4 regions of the Pseudomonas sp. VMV1 genome follow, and region 4 is predicted to be linked to each of the others. Evidence: predicted binding sites of a transcription regulator. Region 4 holds the regulator's gene; each other region holds the start of a gene.
The links. The regulator sigma-54, encoded in region 4, starts transcription at its own class of promoters, with help from an activator protein. The targets are predictions, from matches to a motif close to ANTGGCATNNANNTTGCTNT.

Region 1 (3,293 bases), on a different contig from region 4:
CTGTTTTCCGGGTATTTCGATACCCTGACCGGCGGCAAGCGCGAGGCCGAGTCCTATGCGCGCATCGCCTCGGCTACCACCCACGTGCCGGCGGAACTGCTGTTCCTGTCCGACGTGGTGGAAGAGCTGGATGCCGCGCGGCAGGCCGGTCTGCCCACCTGTGGCCTGGTGCGTGCCGGCGGCCAGCTGGGCGATCATCCTTGCGTTACGTCCTTCGCCGACATCGATCTCGCCGCCTTCGGTTGACGCTCATGGCCGGCGCCGCTGCCAAGCGAGCCGGCCGAACTCCACGCCCTCATCGCCAGTCCCAATTGACGAGACCTTTGTCCTCGCAACGGGAGTCGCGACATGATCAATTCCACCATCGGCGGTGTACTGGGCTTCATCGTCTTCCTGCTCGACATCTGGGCAATCGTCAATGTGATCCGCAGTGATAGCACCAGCAACGCCAAGATCGTCTGGACGGTGCTCATCATCGTACTGCCGGTGATCGGCCTGATCGCCTGGGCCGCCGCCGGTCCGCGCGGCAATCGATCGGCCACCGCGCCTACCCATAAAGGCTAGTCAGCGCAACGCTGGAGCCTGTCACATCCAGCTCTTACAATGCCCGGCTTTTGGTCGGGCATTGTCTGTCTCGGCCAGCTACCTGCGGAGATCGACATGAGCGACTACCTGGAAACCCTCTACGACGGCTACGGTCAGCGGTTCACCGTCCAGCGCCTGCTCCACGAGGTGCGGACCGAGCATCAGCACCTGGTGATCTTCGAGAACGCGGTGCTGGGCAAGGTCATGGCCCTGGATGGCGTCATCCAGACCACCGAGGCCGATGAATTCATCTATCACGAGATGCTGACCCAGGTGCCCTTGCTCGCCCATCCGGCCCCGCGGCGGGTGCTCATCATCGGCGGCGGTGACGGCGGCATCCTGCGTGAAGTGGCCAAGCATCAGGGCGTCGAGCACATCACCATGGTCGAGATCGATGGCTCGGTGGTGGAGATGTGCAAGGAATACTTCCCCGGTCATTCGGCGGGTGCCTTCGACGATCCGCGCCTGAATCTGGTAATCGACGACGGCATGAATTTCGTCGCCAACACCACCGAGCGCTACGACGTCATCATCTCCGATTCCACCGACCCCATCGGCCCGGCCGAGGTGCTCTTTTCCGAGAATTTCTATGAGGCCTGCCACCGCTGCCTGAACGACAACGGGGTGATGGTCGCGCAGAACGGTACCCCGTTCCTGCAGCTGGACGAGGTCAAGACCACCGCCAGCCGCCTGTCCGGGCTGTTCGCCGATTGGCACTTTTATCTGTCGGCGGTGCCTACCTACATAGGGGGCGTCATGACCCTGGCCTGGGGTAGCAAGGACCCGACCTTGCGTCGGCAGAGTGCCGAAACCCTGGCGCAACGCTACAGTGATACAGGCATCCAGACCCGTTATTACACCCCGGAGCTGCATGCCGCTGCCTTTGCTCTACCTCGATACGTGCTGGAGGCCATCGGTAAGGCGTAAGCCCTGGCGGTCGCGGCACCGTTCGAGTTCTCAGCCGCGACTCGCTGGCGTCGGTAGCGATGGCCAGCGAGACGATCATCCGAACCAGAGGAGGGAAGTCCTATGTCCTTGTCGTTTGCCGATGATGTGAGCTTGAACCTGCTGCAGCGGATGAAAGAGGGCGGCTTCGATTTCGCCCGCTTTCATCCCATCGACTTCTTCGCCATCTTCGCCGATGAAGGCAAGGCCCGCATCGCTGCGGACCAGTTTCACGGCGAGTCCCTTAACGCCCAGGTGGTGCCCCACGAAGAGGGCGGCTGGCACCTGCAGGTCAGCAAGGTGATGTTCGCTACCCACGCCACCATCGATGATTTCGAAAGCGATCTCGAGGCCGTGGTGGTACCTCTCGGCGGGCAGCTCGATGGCTGGGGCGTCACCCAGGAAGTCAACCGCAGCCCCGCCTGATCCCACGCGTTGCGAGGCGGCATCCCGGACGGGATGCCCGTCTCATCTTCGGTAACCGTCGCGCCCCTCAATCATCGCACTTTCCGCTTGGCGCACCGTCTTAGGCTCATGACGGAAACGTTGCGGTGCATGCGCACGCTTACGTGCCTGGCTTTGGTGCACCGCGCGCCTCGCAGCTACGCGAGGGCCTGATCTTGAGGGCCCTTACGGTGGCACGCGGCTTGCGACGCTGCACCGTGGGTGACAAGGAGATCGGCATGAGCCGCCAACTGTATAACGAGATGTACGACGTCCAGGCGCAATGCCGACCGCACTATGGTCGCTATGCCCAGTGGCTGAAGGAAACACCCCCTGAACTCCTGGCCCAGCGCCGCCGCGAAGCCGACCTGCTGTTCCATCGCGCGGGTATCACCTTCACCCTCTATGGGGACGAGCAGGGCACGGAACGTCTGATTCCCTTCGACGCCCTGCCGCGGGCGATTCCCGCCAGCGAGTGGCAGATCATCGAGCGAGGCTGCATTCAGCGGGTCCAGGCGCTGAACATGTTTCTCCATGACCTCTATCATGACCAGCGCATCATCAAGGCCGGGGTCATTCCGGCCGAGCAGGTGCTGGCCAACGACCAGTACCAGCTGGCCATGCAGGGGCTGGATCTGCCCAACGGCATCTATGCCCATATCGCCGGTGTCGATCTGGTCCGCGACGGCGATGGTGCCTACTACGTACTGGAAGACAACCTGCGTACTCCGAGCGGGGTGTCCTACATGCTCGAAAACCGCAAGATGATGATGCGGTTGTTTCCCGAGCTGTTCACCCTGGAGCGCATCGCGCCCATCGACCACTATCCGAACATCCTGCTCGATACCTTGCGCAGCTCCACCCCGGTCAATAACCCCACGGTGGTGGTCCTCACACCAGGCCGTTTCAACAGCGCCTACTTCGAACATGCCTTCCTGGCTCGTGAGATGGGCGTGGAACTGGTGGAGGGGGCCGACTTGCTGGTGCGCGACGAACAGGTGTTCATGCGTACCACGTCGGGCTTCCGAAAGGTCGATGTCATCTACCGACGTCTCGACGATGCCTTCCTTGATCCCCTGGCCTTCAATCCGGACTCCATGCTCGGCGTGCCGGGCCTGCTGGCCGCCTATCGCGCCGGTAACGTCATCCTGGCCAATGCCATCGGCACCGGGGTCGCTGACGACAAGTCGATCTATCCCTATGTGCCGGAGATGATCCGCTTCTATCTCAGTGAGGAACCCATCCTCTACAACGTGCCCACCTGGCAGTGCCGCAAGCCGGACGAGCTGTCCCATGTGCTGGCCAATCTGCCCGAGCTG
Region 2 (3,293 bases), on a different contig from region 4:
CTGGTTGAGGTTGTTGGGCGTGCTCAGTGGCACCGGCGTCGCCTTCACGCCCTTGGGCGGCTGATCGGTGTAGACCCGATTGCCTTCCTTGTCGACGTAGCTATAGACCGCCGCCTGGGCAGGCAGCAGCAGGCAGAGCAGCAACAAGGTCAGGAGCGAACGCATCAGCGGGCCGGGCTGTTGACGCTGATGCGCTGCACGGTAATGGTCTTCTCGGCACTGGTCTGGATCACCTCGCCATTGCCCGACAGCACCTGGGCGGCGAAGCGGTGCTCACCACGCTCCAGGTTGGCCACGCCGAAGCGGGTGCTCTGACCCGGGCTGCCATAGGGTGCGCCATCCACCAGCAGTTGCAGCGACTGCCCCGGGCCCAGGGCCGGCTCCACGGCCACGCCCACCGAGAAGGTACCGTTGTTGGCGCGGATGGCCTCATCGTCGGGCACATTGACCTCCAGGCGGTTGAAGGCCGGGCCTGCAGGTGTCGACGGCGTGGGGGCATTGGGGATGGGCGGCGCCGGCCGCGGATTGTCCACGGTATTGGTGGGCGCCACCTGCACGGGCTTGGCATTGGCCGAGGGCTGGTCGCTGAACACCGTGTTGCCTTCGGCATCCACCGACTTGTAGATCGCGGCCTGGGCGGAGCAGGCGAGGCAGAGCAGACAGCAGGCAAGCAGGCGAGGCATGGCAGGATCTCGGCCGGGCGATGGATACCAAGGGTAGCAGGCGCGCCGCGTGCGCCGGTAGGCAACTTGGCGTGCGTGGCGCTGCGTCGGTCGCGACGGCTTTTCGTGGCGCAAAGAAAAGGCCTCCCGAGGGAGGCCTTTCGCTTACCGCAGCGGGATCAGACGCTGTAGTACAGATCGTATTCCAGCGGGTGCACGAAGGTACGCACCTTGATCTCTTCCTCGGACTTCAGCTCGATGTAGGCATCGATGAACTCGTCGGTGAAGACGCCGCCCTTGGTCAGGAACGCACGACCGGCGTCCAGGGCTTCCAGGGCTTCCTTCAGGCTGCCGCAGACCTGCGGGATCTTCTTGCCTTCTTCCGGCGGCAGATCGTACAGGTTCTTGTCGGCGGCATCGCCGGGGTGGATCTTGTTCTGGATACCATCCAGGCCGGCCATCAGCAGGGCGGCGAAGCACAGGTAGGGGTTGGCAGCCGGATCCGGGAAGCGGGCTTCGATGCGGCGGGCTTTCGGGCTCGACACATAGGGGATACGGATGGAGGCGGAACGGTTACGGGCCGAGTAGGCCAGCATGACCGGTGCTTCGAAGCCGGGCACCAGACGCTTGTAGCTGTTGGTGGACGGGTTGGTGAAGCCGTTCAGCGCCTTGCCGTGCTTGATGATGCCGCCGATGAAGTACAGGGCGGTGTCGGACAGGCCGGCATAGCCTTCGCCAGCGAAGGTGTTCTTGCCATCCTTGGAGATGGACATGTGCACGTGCATGCCGGAGCCGTTGTCGCCGTACAGGGGCTTGGGCATGAAGGTGGCGGTCTTGCCGTAGGCATCGGCCACGTTGTGCACGACGTACTTCAGGGTCTGGGTCTCGTCGGCCTTCTTGACCAGGGTGTTGAACTGCACACCGATCTCGTTCTGGCCAGCGGTCGCCACTTCGTGGTGGTGAACTTCCACGACCAGGCCCATCTCTTCCAGGGCGTTGCACATGGCGGTACGGATTTCGTGGTCATGGTCGACCGGCGGCAGGGGGAAGTAGCCGCCCTTGACGCCCGGGCGGTGGCCCTTGTTGCCGGACTCGAAGTCGGCGTCGGTGTTCCAGGAGGCCTGCTCGGAGAAGATCTTGAACATGGAGCCGGAGATGTCCGACTTGAACTTCACTTCGTCGAAGATGAAGAACTCGGGCTCCGGGCCGACGAACACGGTGTCGCCGATGCCGGTGGACTTCAGGTACTCCTCGGCAGCACGGGCGATACCACGGGGGTCGCGCTCGTAGGGCTGCATGGTGGAGGGTTCGATGATGTCGCAGACCAGGATCAGGGTCGGCTCTTCGGTGAAGGGATCCAGAACGGCGGTGCTGTCGTCGGGCAGCAGGATCATGTCGGAGGCTTCGATGCCTTTCCAGCCGGCGATGGAGGAGCCGTCGAACATCTTGCCGTGGGCGAAGAAGTCTTCGTCCAGCGCGTCACGCGCCGGCATGGTGACGTGTTGCTGCTTGCCTTTGGTGTCGGTGAAGCGCAGGTCTACCCACTTCACGTCGTTTTCTTTGATCAGTTGAACAGCCTTCGACATGGTTTCCTCCAGAGGAATTTCAGCCGGGAGCGGTTGGCGGTACTCCCGGTATCAGCTGTGCCCTTGAGGGGCGCTCCCGTATTGCCTGGTCCATGACCGGCGTTCCACGAAAAGCGCCCTATGCTGGCCCAGGGGCGGCTGCCTCACAAGAGAGCAAGTTGTATGCCAGTGCCCCCAAATGGGCTGGAGGGCCTTCCTGGCGCCTCCCATGCCGTTTTCAGGCCAGTCGAGGCCGTATCATTGCACCAAAATAGTGCATCTAAATCCGTCCCTGCACTCAAATGGCGCCAGAGGTGATTTTGTCGGTTGAATTCGAGTGCTCGATGGTTTTCAGGTATGATATTCGCCCTTTTCTTTCGCGTTACCCGCCCCCCGTTTCCCGCTCATGAAGCTCATCATCAAGGTCTTTCCGGAAATCACCATCAAGAGTCGCCCGGTGCGCAAGAATTTCATTCGCCAGCTGGTGAAGAACATTCGTGTCGTGCTGCGCGATCTGGATCCGGATGTCCGCGTGGAGGGGGTCTGGGACAACATCTCGCTCGAGACCGCGATCAGCGAGCCACGGGTGCTGGCGGACATGAAGCAGCGCCTGGCCTGCACCCCTGGCATCGGCCAGTTCCTCGAGGTGCACGAGTATCCGCTGGGTGACTTCGAGACCATCCTTTCGCTGTGCGAGCGCCACTTCGGTGAGCGGGTACGCGGCAAGGTGTTCTCGGTACGCTGCAAGCGCGCCGGTCGACACGACTTTTCCTCGATGGACGTGGAGCGTTATGTCGGCGGCGGCCTGCGCGAGCGCTGCGGCGGCGCCGGCATCGCCCTGAAGAATCCCGAGGTGAACGTCCGCCTGGAGATTCGCGACCAGCAGCTGTTCATCATCGACGAGCATCACGAAGGCCTGGGCGGTTATCCGCTGGGCGCCCTGGAGCAGGTGCTGGTGCTGATGTCCGGCGGCTTCGACTCCACCGTGGCCGCCTACCAGATGATGAGACGCGGGATGGTCAGCCATTTCTGCTTCTTCAATCTCGGCGGGCGGGCCCACGAGCTG
Region 3 (3,293 bases), on a different contig from region 4:
GAACTGGGCGGTCTGGATGGTGCCGATGGTGGTAACGGTCGAGGAGCCGGCCTGGGTCACGGAGACGGTGCCGTCCTGGCCGACGGTGAAGGTCTGGGTATCGGCCGGCACGGTGATGGCGGGCTCCACCGGAAAGCCATTGGCCGTGACGATCTGGCCGTCGGCATTGAGGTGGAAGGTACCGTCGCGGGTGTAGTTGACGGTGCCATCGGGCATCTGGACCTGGAAGAAACCATGGCCGTTGATGGCCATGTCCAGCGGCTGCTCGGTCGTTTGCAGGGTGCCCTGGGTAAAGGTTTTCTGGGTGCCGACGATACGCACACCGGTACCCAGTTGCAGGCCCGAGGGCAGCTCGCTGTCCTGGGTGGACTGCGCACCGGGCTGGCGACGGATCTGATAGAGCAGGTCCTGGAATTCGGCGCGGTCGCGCTTGAAGCCGGTCGTCGAGACGTTGGCCAGGTTGTTGGAGATGGTCGTCAGGTTGGTGTCCTGAGCGGCCAGACCAGTCTTGGCGACATAGAGGGCGGAAATCATCGTTTTTCTCCTTCGGCGCCAGGAATCAGGCGTCAACAGCGTTCAATCAGCTGAATTGCAAAACCTTTGCCATGGACGCGTCGTTGTCCTCAGCGGATTTCATCATCTTGATCTGCAGTTCGAATTGCTTCGAAAGCGAGAGGATCGAGGTCATCTCCTCCACCGCACTGACGTTGCTCGACTCAGTGAAACCGGACACCACCTGGACGCCAGCGTCCGCTGCCGCAGGCTTGCCGTCCTTGGTGCGGATGGTCCCGTCCAGGCCCTTCTCGAGATTCTTCGGATCCGGATTGACCAGTTTGATGCGATCGATGACCGCCAGGGCATTGGTGTTTTCCCCGGCGCCGCGAACGGTGATGGAGCCATCCTGGCCGATCTCGATCTGCTGATTGGGCGGTACGGCGATCGGCCCACCATTGCCGAGCACCGGCAAATCGTTGCCGGTACGCAGCATGCCCAGAGCGTCCACCTTGAGGCTGCCGGTACGGACGTAGGCCTCCTTGCCATCCGCGCCCTGCACCGCGATCCAGCCATTGCCCTGGATAGCGACGTCGAGATCCCGACCGGTTTCCTGCAGAGTGCCTGGAGTGAAGTCGGTCCCCGGACGCTCGCTCATGGAATAGACCCGCGAGGGGTAGCTCTCGCCGAAGGTCTGCATGGAACGCGCCTGCTCGAAATCCCGACGAAAGCCACTGGTGGAGATGTTGGCGAGGTTGTTGGAATGCGCCTGGATGGCCATGGTGTTCTGGCTGGCGCCGGTCATGGCGAGATATAGCAATCGGTCCATAGGGTCCTCGCAGGGCGATCAATATCGCTACAGGTCTGAAACTGTCCAGACCTCTTCAGCAAGGCACGTGCCATTTCCAGCATTTCATTGATTTAAAAAGAAAAAGCCCTCGCAAGGAGGGCTTTTTCACAGCGACCGTCAAAGAACCGTTAGCGGATCTGGATGATGGTCTGCGACAGCGTGTTTTCCGTCTCGATGGTCTTGGCGTTGGCCTGGTAGTTACGCTGGGCCACGATCAGATTGACCAGCTGGGTACTGAGATCGACGTTGGAAGCCTCCAGCGAGCCCGAGGTCAGGGTTCCCAGCGTGCCCGAGGCCGGCGTCCCCACCACCGCCTGGCCGGAGGTGGACGACTGGGCGAAGGTGTTGCTGCCCAGCGGGGTCAGGCCCTGGTTGTTGGCGAAACTGGCCAGGATCACCTGGCCGATCACCTTGGACTGGCTGTTGGTGAAGCTCGCGTAGAGCTTGCCTTCGGTATCGATGGACAGGCCCGACAGTTGGCCGGTGGTGTAGCCATCCTGGGATTTGCTGGTCACCGCGAAGGCGGTCGCGGTCTGCGTGGTGCTGCTCAGGTCGATGGCGATACCGGTGGTGGAGGCGGACGCGCCGTTGGCCCCATAGGTCTTGGGCGTGGTGGAGGCGTTGGTCACGGTGGCCGGCACCCAGTTGTTCAGCGCGAACTTGCCGGTGCTGGTGACGGTGAGGCCGGTACCGCCCGTGGCGCTGAGCTTGCCGGTGCTGTCGAACGTCAGGGTGTTGCTCAGGGGCGTGGTGGACGTCGGGTCGGCCGGGTTGCGCCCGTCGACCAGGCTGTACATGTTCCAGGTGTTGGTGCCGGTCTTGGCGAAGTAGTACGTCAAGGTATGGGCGTTGCCCTGGGAGTCGTAGATGCTGGTGGACGTCGAGTTGTTGAAGCTGGTGGCATCGCTGGGGTCGAAGGTGGCCGTGGTGGGAACGGTCGCCGACGAGTTGAGACTCAACACCTCGGTGTCCTTGGTCGTGGCCTTGGGCGCCTGGTTGGTGGTGTCGATCTTCAGGTTGGTGGCGATGCCGCTGATCACGTTGCCATCGCTGTCCGCCGCGTAGCCGCGCAGGTTGTAGCCGGAGTTGTTGACCACGAAGCCATTGGCGTCGGTCTTGAAGGTGCCGTCTCGCGAATAGAGGTTGGAGCCGTTGTTGTTCATGACGAAGAAGCCGCCGCCATTGATCGCCATGTCCAGGGCGTTGCCGGTGCTGGTCACGTTGCCCTGGGTGAATTGCTGGGCCACGGCCGCGGTCCGCACGCCGGCGCCGGGCTGGTTGGAACTCGACCCCAGGTACATGGAGCTGGAATAGACATCGGCGAATTCGGCGCGCGAGGACTTGAAGCCCGTGGTGCCCACGTTGGCGATGTTGTTGCCGGTCACGCTGAGATCGGTGGCGGCGGCATTGAGGCCACTGAGGCCGACGTTGAAGCTCATGGTTGTACTCCTGTCCGGCGGGGCCGGCTCACTGGCCTATGGTCTTGACGTTCGCCAAGGCGACGTTGGTGCCGTCGGCGAGATTGAGGGTCATGTCGCTGCCGCTGGTCCCCAGGGTCACGCTGCTCACGGTATTCGGCAGGTAGGTCGTCAGCGCCGTGGAGGTGCCACCGATCGCGGCCGTGGCTTTGAAGGTGTAGGTGCCGGACGCCAGCGTCTGGCCGGAGCTGTCCTTGCCATCCCAGCTGAAGGAGTGGCTACCAGCGCTACTGGCGTTCAGGGGAATGGTGTCGACCAGGGAGCCGGCGCTGTTGTAGACGCCCACCGAGAGATCACTGCCGGACGACGGCAGCACCACGCTGCCGGTCATGCCGGAGGTGGTATCGACCACCGCCGTGCTGCCGGCGGCGATCACCGAGCGACCGACCAGCGAAGAGGCCTGCAGCGCCTGGGAAGAGTTGTAGTTGCTGACGATGGAATCCACCGAGGTATTGAGGTTCTGCAAGGACTCG
Region 4 (3,293 bases):
GGGCAGAAACAATGACGGTCACGCTCAAAGCCCAGCATCTGGCCAAGAGCTACAAGGGTCGTCAGGTCGTTCGTGATGTCAGCGTCAGCATCGACAGCGGCCAGATCGTCGGCCTGCTCGGCCCGAACGGCGCCGGCAAGACCACCTGCTTCTACATGATCGTCGGCCTGGTCAAGGCGGATCAGGGTCGCGTGCTGATCGACGACCAGGATGTCACCGCGCTGCCCATGCATGGCCGCGCCCGTGCCGGGATCGGCTATCTGCCCCAGGAAGCCTCGATCTTTCGCAAGCTGACCGTGGCCGACAACATCCTTGGCATCCTGGAAACCCGCAAGGACCTGGACAAGGCCGGACGACTGCGCGAGCTGGAAAGCCTGCTGCAGGAATTCCACATCACCCACATCCGCGACAACCGGGGCATGAGCCTGTCTGGCGGTGAAAGACGCCGTGTCGAGATCGCCCGCGCCCTCGCCACCGCGCCCAAGTTCATCCTGCTTGACGAACCCTTCGCGGGCGTGGACCCCATCTCGGTGGGCGATATCAAGCAGATCATCCGCCACCTCAAGGCCAAGGGCATCGGTGTGCTCATCACCGATCACAACGTGCGGGAAACCCTGACCATCTGCGAAACGGCCTATATCGTCAATGACGGCCAGCTCATCGCCGAAGGCACCGCCGAAGAAGTCCTTGCCAACGACCTGGTGAAGGAAGTCTATCTGGGCCACGAATTCCGCCTCTAGGCAAACCCGGGGAAACAAGGCATATAATTTGCTAACGCTCGCAGGGTTCGCGAGGTTCGGTGGCGCTGTTCGCGTCGGTAGACAAGGTGTATTTCCGCAGCCATGAAACCATCGCTAGTCCTCAAGATGGGCCAGCAGCTGACGATGACGCCGCAGCTGCAACAAGCCATACGTCTGCTCCAGCTCTCGACGCTCGATTTGCAGCAGGAAATCCAGGAAGCCCTGGAATCCAATCCGATGCTGGAACGCCAGGAAGACGGGGAAGACTTCGACCAGAGCGAAGCCTCGGGCGAAAGCGACGAGCACGCGAACTCCGGCAACATGGAAACCACCTTCAAGGAAACCTCGGTCGCCACCAACGAGCTGGCCGACGAATCCGAGTGGAGCGAGCGCATCCCCAGCGACAGCGAGCTGCCGGTCGACACGGCCTGGGAAGACATCTACCAGACCAGCGCCAGCAGCCTGCCCAGCAGTGACGACGACGAGTGGGACTTCACCACTCGCACCTCGGCGGGCGAGAGCCTGCAGACGCATCTGCTCTGGCAGCTCAACCTGGCACCCATGTCGGACCTCGATCGGCTGATCGCGCTGGCCATCATCGATGGCATCGATACCGACGGTTACCTGCAGGAAAGCCTCGAAGACATCCATGCCTCGCTCGACCCGGACCTGGAAGTCGATCTCGACGAAGTCGAGGTGGTGCTCCGACGGGTCCAGCAATTCGAGCCCGCCGGCGTCGCCGCTCGCAATCTGCGCGAATGCCTGCTGATCCAGCTGGCGCAACTGCCGGCCACCCTCCCCTTGCTCGGCGAGGCCAAGCGCCTGGTCGGTGACTACCTGGATCTGCTCGGCAGCCGCGACTACGCGCAGCTGATGCGGCGCATGAAGATCAAGGAAGAGGAACTCAAGCCGATCATCGAGCTGATCCAGACGCTGCATCCGCGGCCTGGCTCCCAGATCGAGTCCGGCGAAGCCGAATACGTGGTACCGGACGTCATCGTGCGCAAGCACAACGAGCGCTGGCTGGTGGAGCTCAATCAGGAATCCATGCCGCGCCTACGGGTGAATCCCCAGTATGCGGGCTTCGTCAAACGCGCCGACAGCAGCGCCGACAATACCTACATGCGCAATCAGCTGCAGGAAGCGCGCTGGTTCATCAAGAGCCTGCAGAGCCGCAACGAGACCCTGATGAAGGTGGCGACCCAGATCGTCGAGCACCAGCGGGGTTTTCTCGAATACGGCGAAGAGGCCATGAAGCCGTTGGTCCTGCACGACATCGCCGAGGCGGTGGGCATGCACGAGTCGACCATCTCCCGGGTGACCACCCAGAAGTTCATGCACACCCCGCGTGGCATCTACGAACTCAAGTATTTCTTCTCCAGTCACGTCAGCACCGCCGAAGGGGGCGAATGCTCCTCCACCGCGATCCGCGCGATCATCAAGAAATTGGTGGCGGCGGAAAACGCGAAAAAGCCGTTGAGTGACAGCAAGATCGCTGGTTTACTGGAATCGCAAGGTATACAAGTCGCTCGTCGCACGGTGGCTAAGTATCGGGAATCCCTGGGTATCGCTCCGTCCAGCGAACGCAAGCGTCTCCTCTGACGCGTCCTGATGTGACCGTGCCTCGATCGACCCGTGTCATGTCGGCGAGCAGCTTCGCCGATCGCAGCCCGGCAATAAGGAGAAGCGGTATGCAAGTCAACATCAGTGGCCATCAGCTTGAAGTGACAGAAGCCCTGCGTGACTACATCGGCGAGAAACTCGCCCGCCTCGAACGGCACTTCGACCGTATTACCAACGTCCAGGTCATTCTGGAAGTGGACAAGCTCAAGCAGAAAGCCGAAGCCACCCTGCACGTCGCTGGCGCCGCGGTGGTCGCCAACGCCGAGCATGATGACATGTATGCCGCCATTGATCTCCTGGCCGACAAGCTCGACCGCCAACTGATTAAACACAAGGAAAAATCGATCGAACGCCAGCAGGGCGTCGGCGTCCGCTGAGGTTTCGATCGCCGCTTTATGATCAGACTCGAAAATATTCTGACCCCCGGCCGCACCCAGACGGGTGCGCCGGGTGGCAGCAAAGCCGCCGTACTGGAACGTATCGCCGAACTGGCCGCGCAGGAATTGCCTGGCCATGACGCGGCGCACATCCATGAATGCCTGATGGCGCGCGAGCGCCTGGGCTCCACTGGCTTCGGCAATGGCATCGCCATTCCCCACTGTCGCCTGGCGGGCCTGCAACAGCCGCTATGCGTCCTCTTCCACCTGCAGCAACCCGTGGACTTCGACTCCCTGGATGGCGCACCGGTAGACCTGGTGTTCGTGCTGCTGGTACCCGAAGCCGCTACCGAACAGCACCTGACCCTGCTGCGCCAGATCGCCGGCATCCTGGACCGCGCGGACATCCGCGAACGGCTACGCAAGGCCAAGGACAGCCAGGCGCTCTATCAGATCGTCGTCGAGGCCCAGAGCGGACACTGACATGCACCTCATCATCGTGAGCGGACGTTCCGGGTCGGGCAAGAGTACGGCGCTCAACGTGCTTGAGGAC

Region 1: a site for sigma-54 is predicted at 2,165-2,184, ahead of ACUCV0_RS08325 (circularly permuted type 2 ATP-grasp protein). Genes of this name have one in related genera too.
Region 2: a site for sigma-54 is predicted at 2,399-2,418, ahead of glnA (glutamate--ammonia ligase). Genes of this name have one in related genera too.
Region 3: a site for sigma-54 is predicted at 1,377-1,396, ahead of ACUCV0_RS07380 (flagellar basal body rod protein FlgF). Genes of this name have one in related genera too.

The regions. Positions count from the first base shown of each region.
Region 1 covers NZ_JBXGSE010000002.1:588,856-592,148, forward strand. Annotated here, with positions in the region: gene mtnC (acireductone synthase) at 1-246, shown strand, start outside; gene ACUCV0_RS08310 (PLD nuclease N-terminal domain-containing protein) at 352-564, shown strand; gene speE (polyamine aminopropyltransferase) at 661-1,512, shown strand; gene ACUCV0_RS08320 (ribonuclease E inhibitor RraB) at 1,615-1,956, shown strand; gene ACUCV0_RS08325 (circularly permuted type 2 ATP-grasp protein) at 2,214-3,293, shown strand, end outside.
Region 2 covers NZ_JBXGSE010000003.1:849,730-853,022, forward strand. Annotated here, with positions in the region: gene ACUCV0_RS13990 (DUF4124 domain-containing protein) at 1-165, opposite strand, end outside; gene ACUCV0_RS13995 (DUF4124 domain-containing protein) at 165-683, opposite strand; gene glnA (glutamate--ammonia ligase) at 842-2,248, opposite strand; gene thiI (tRNA uracil 4-sulfurtransferase ThiI) at 2,634-3,293, shown strand, end outside.
Region 3 covers NZ_JBXGSE010000002.1:394,816-398,108, reverse strand. Annotated here, with positions in the region: gene flgG (flagellar basal-body rod protein FlgG) at 1-534, opposite strand, end outside; gene ACUCV0_RS07380 (flagellar basal body rod protein FlgF) at 581-1,321, opposite strand; gene flgE (flagellar hook protein FlgE) at 1,471-2,781, opposite strand; gene ACUCV0_RS07370 (flagellar hook assembly protein FlgD) at 2,810-3,293, opposite strand, start outside.
Region 4 covers NZ_JBXGSE010000001.1:262,052-265,344, reverse strand. Annotated here, with positions in the region: gene lptA (lipopolysaccharide transport periplasmic protein LptA) at 1-15, shown strand, start outside; gene lptB (LPS export ABC transporter ATP-binding protein) at 12-740, shown strand; gene ACUCV0_RS01175 (RNA polymerase factor sigma-54) at 843-2,342, shown strand; gene hpf (ribosome hibernation-promoting factor, HPF/YfiA family) at 2,432-2,740, shown strand; gene ptsN (PTS IIA-like nitrogen regulatory protein PtsN) at 2,759-3,223, shown strand; gene rapZ (RNase adapter RapZ) at 3,225-3,293, shown strand, end outside.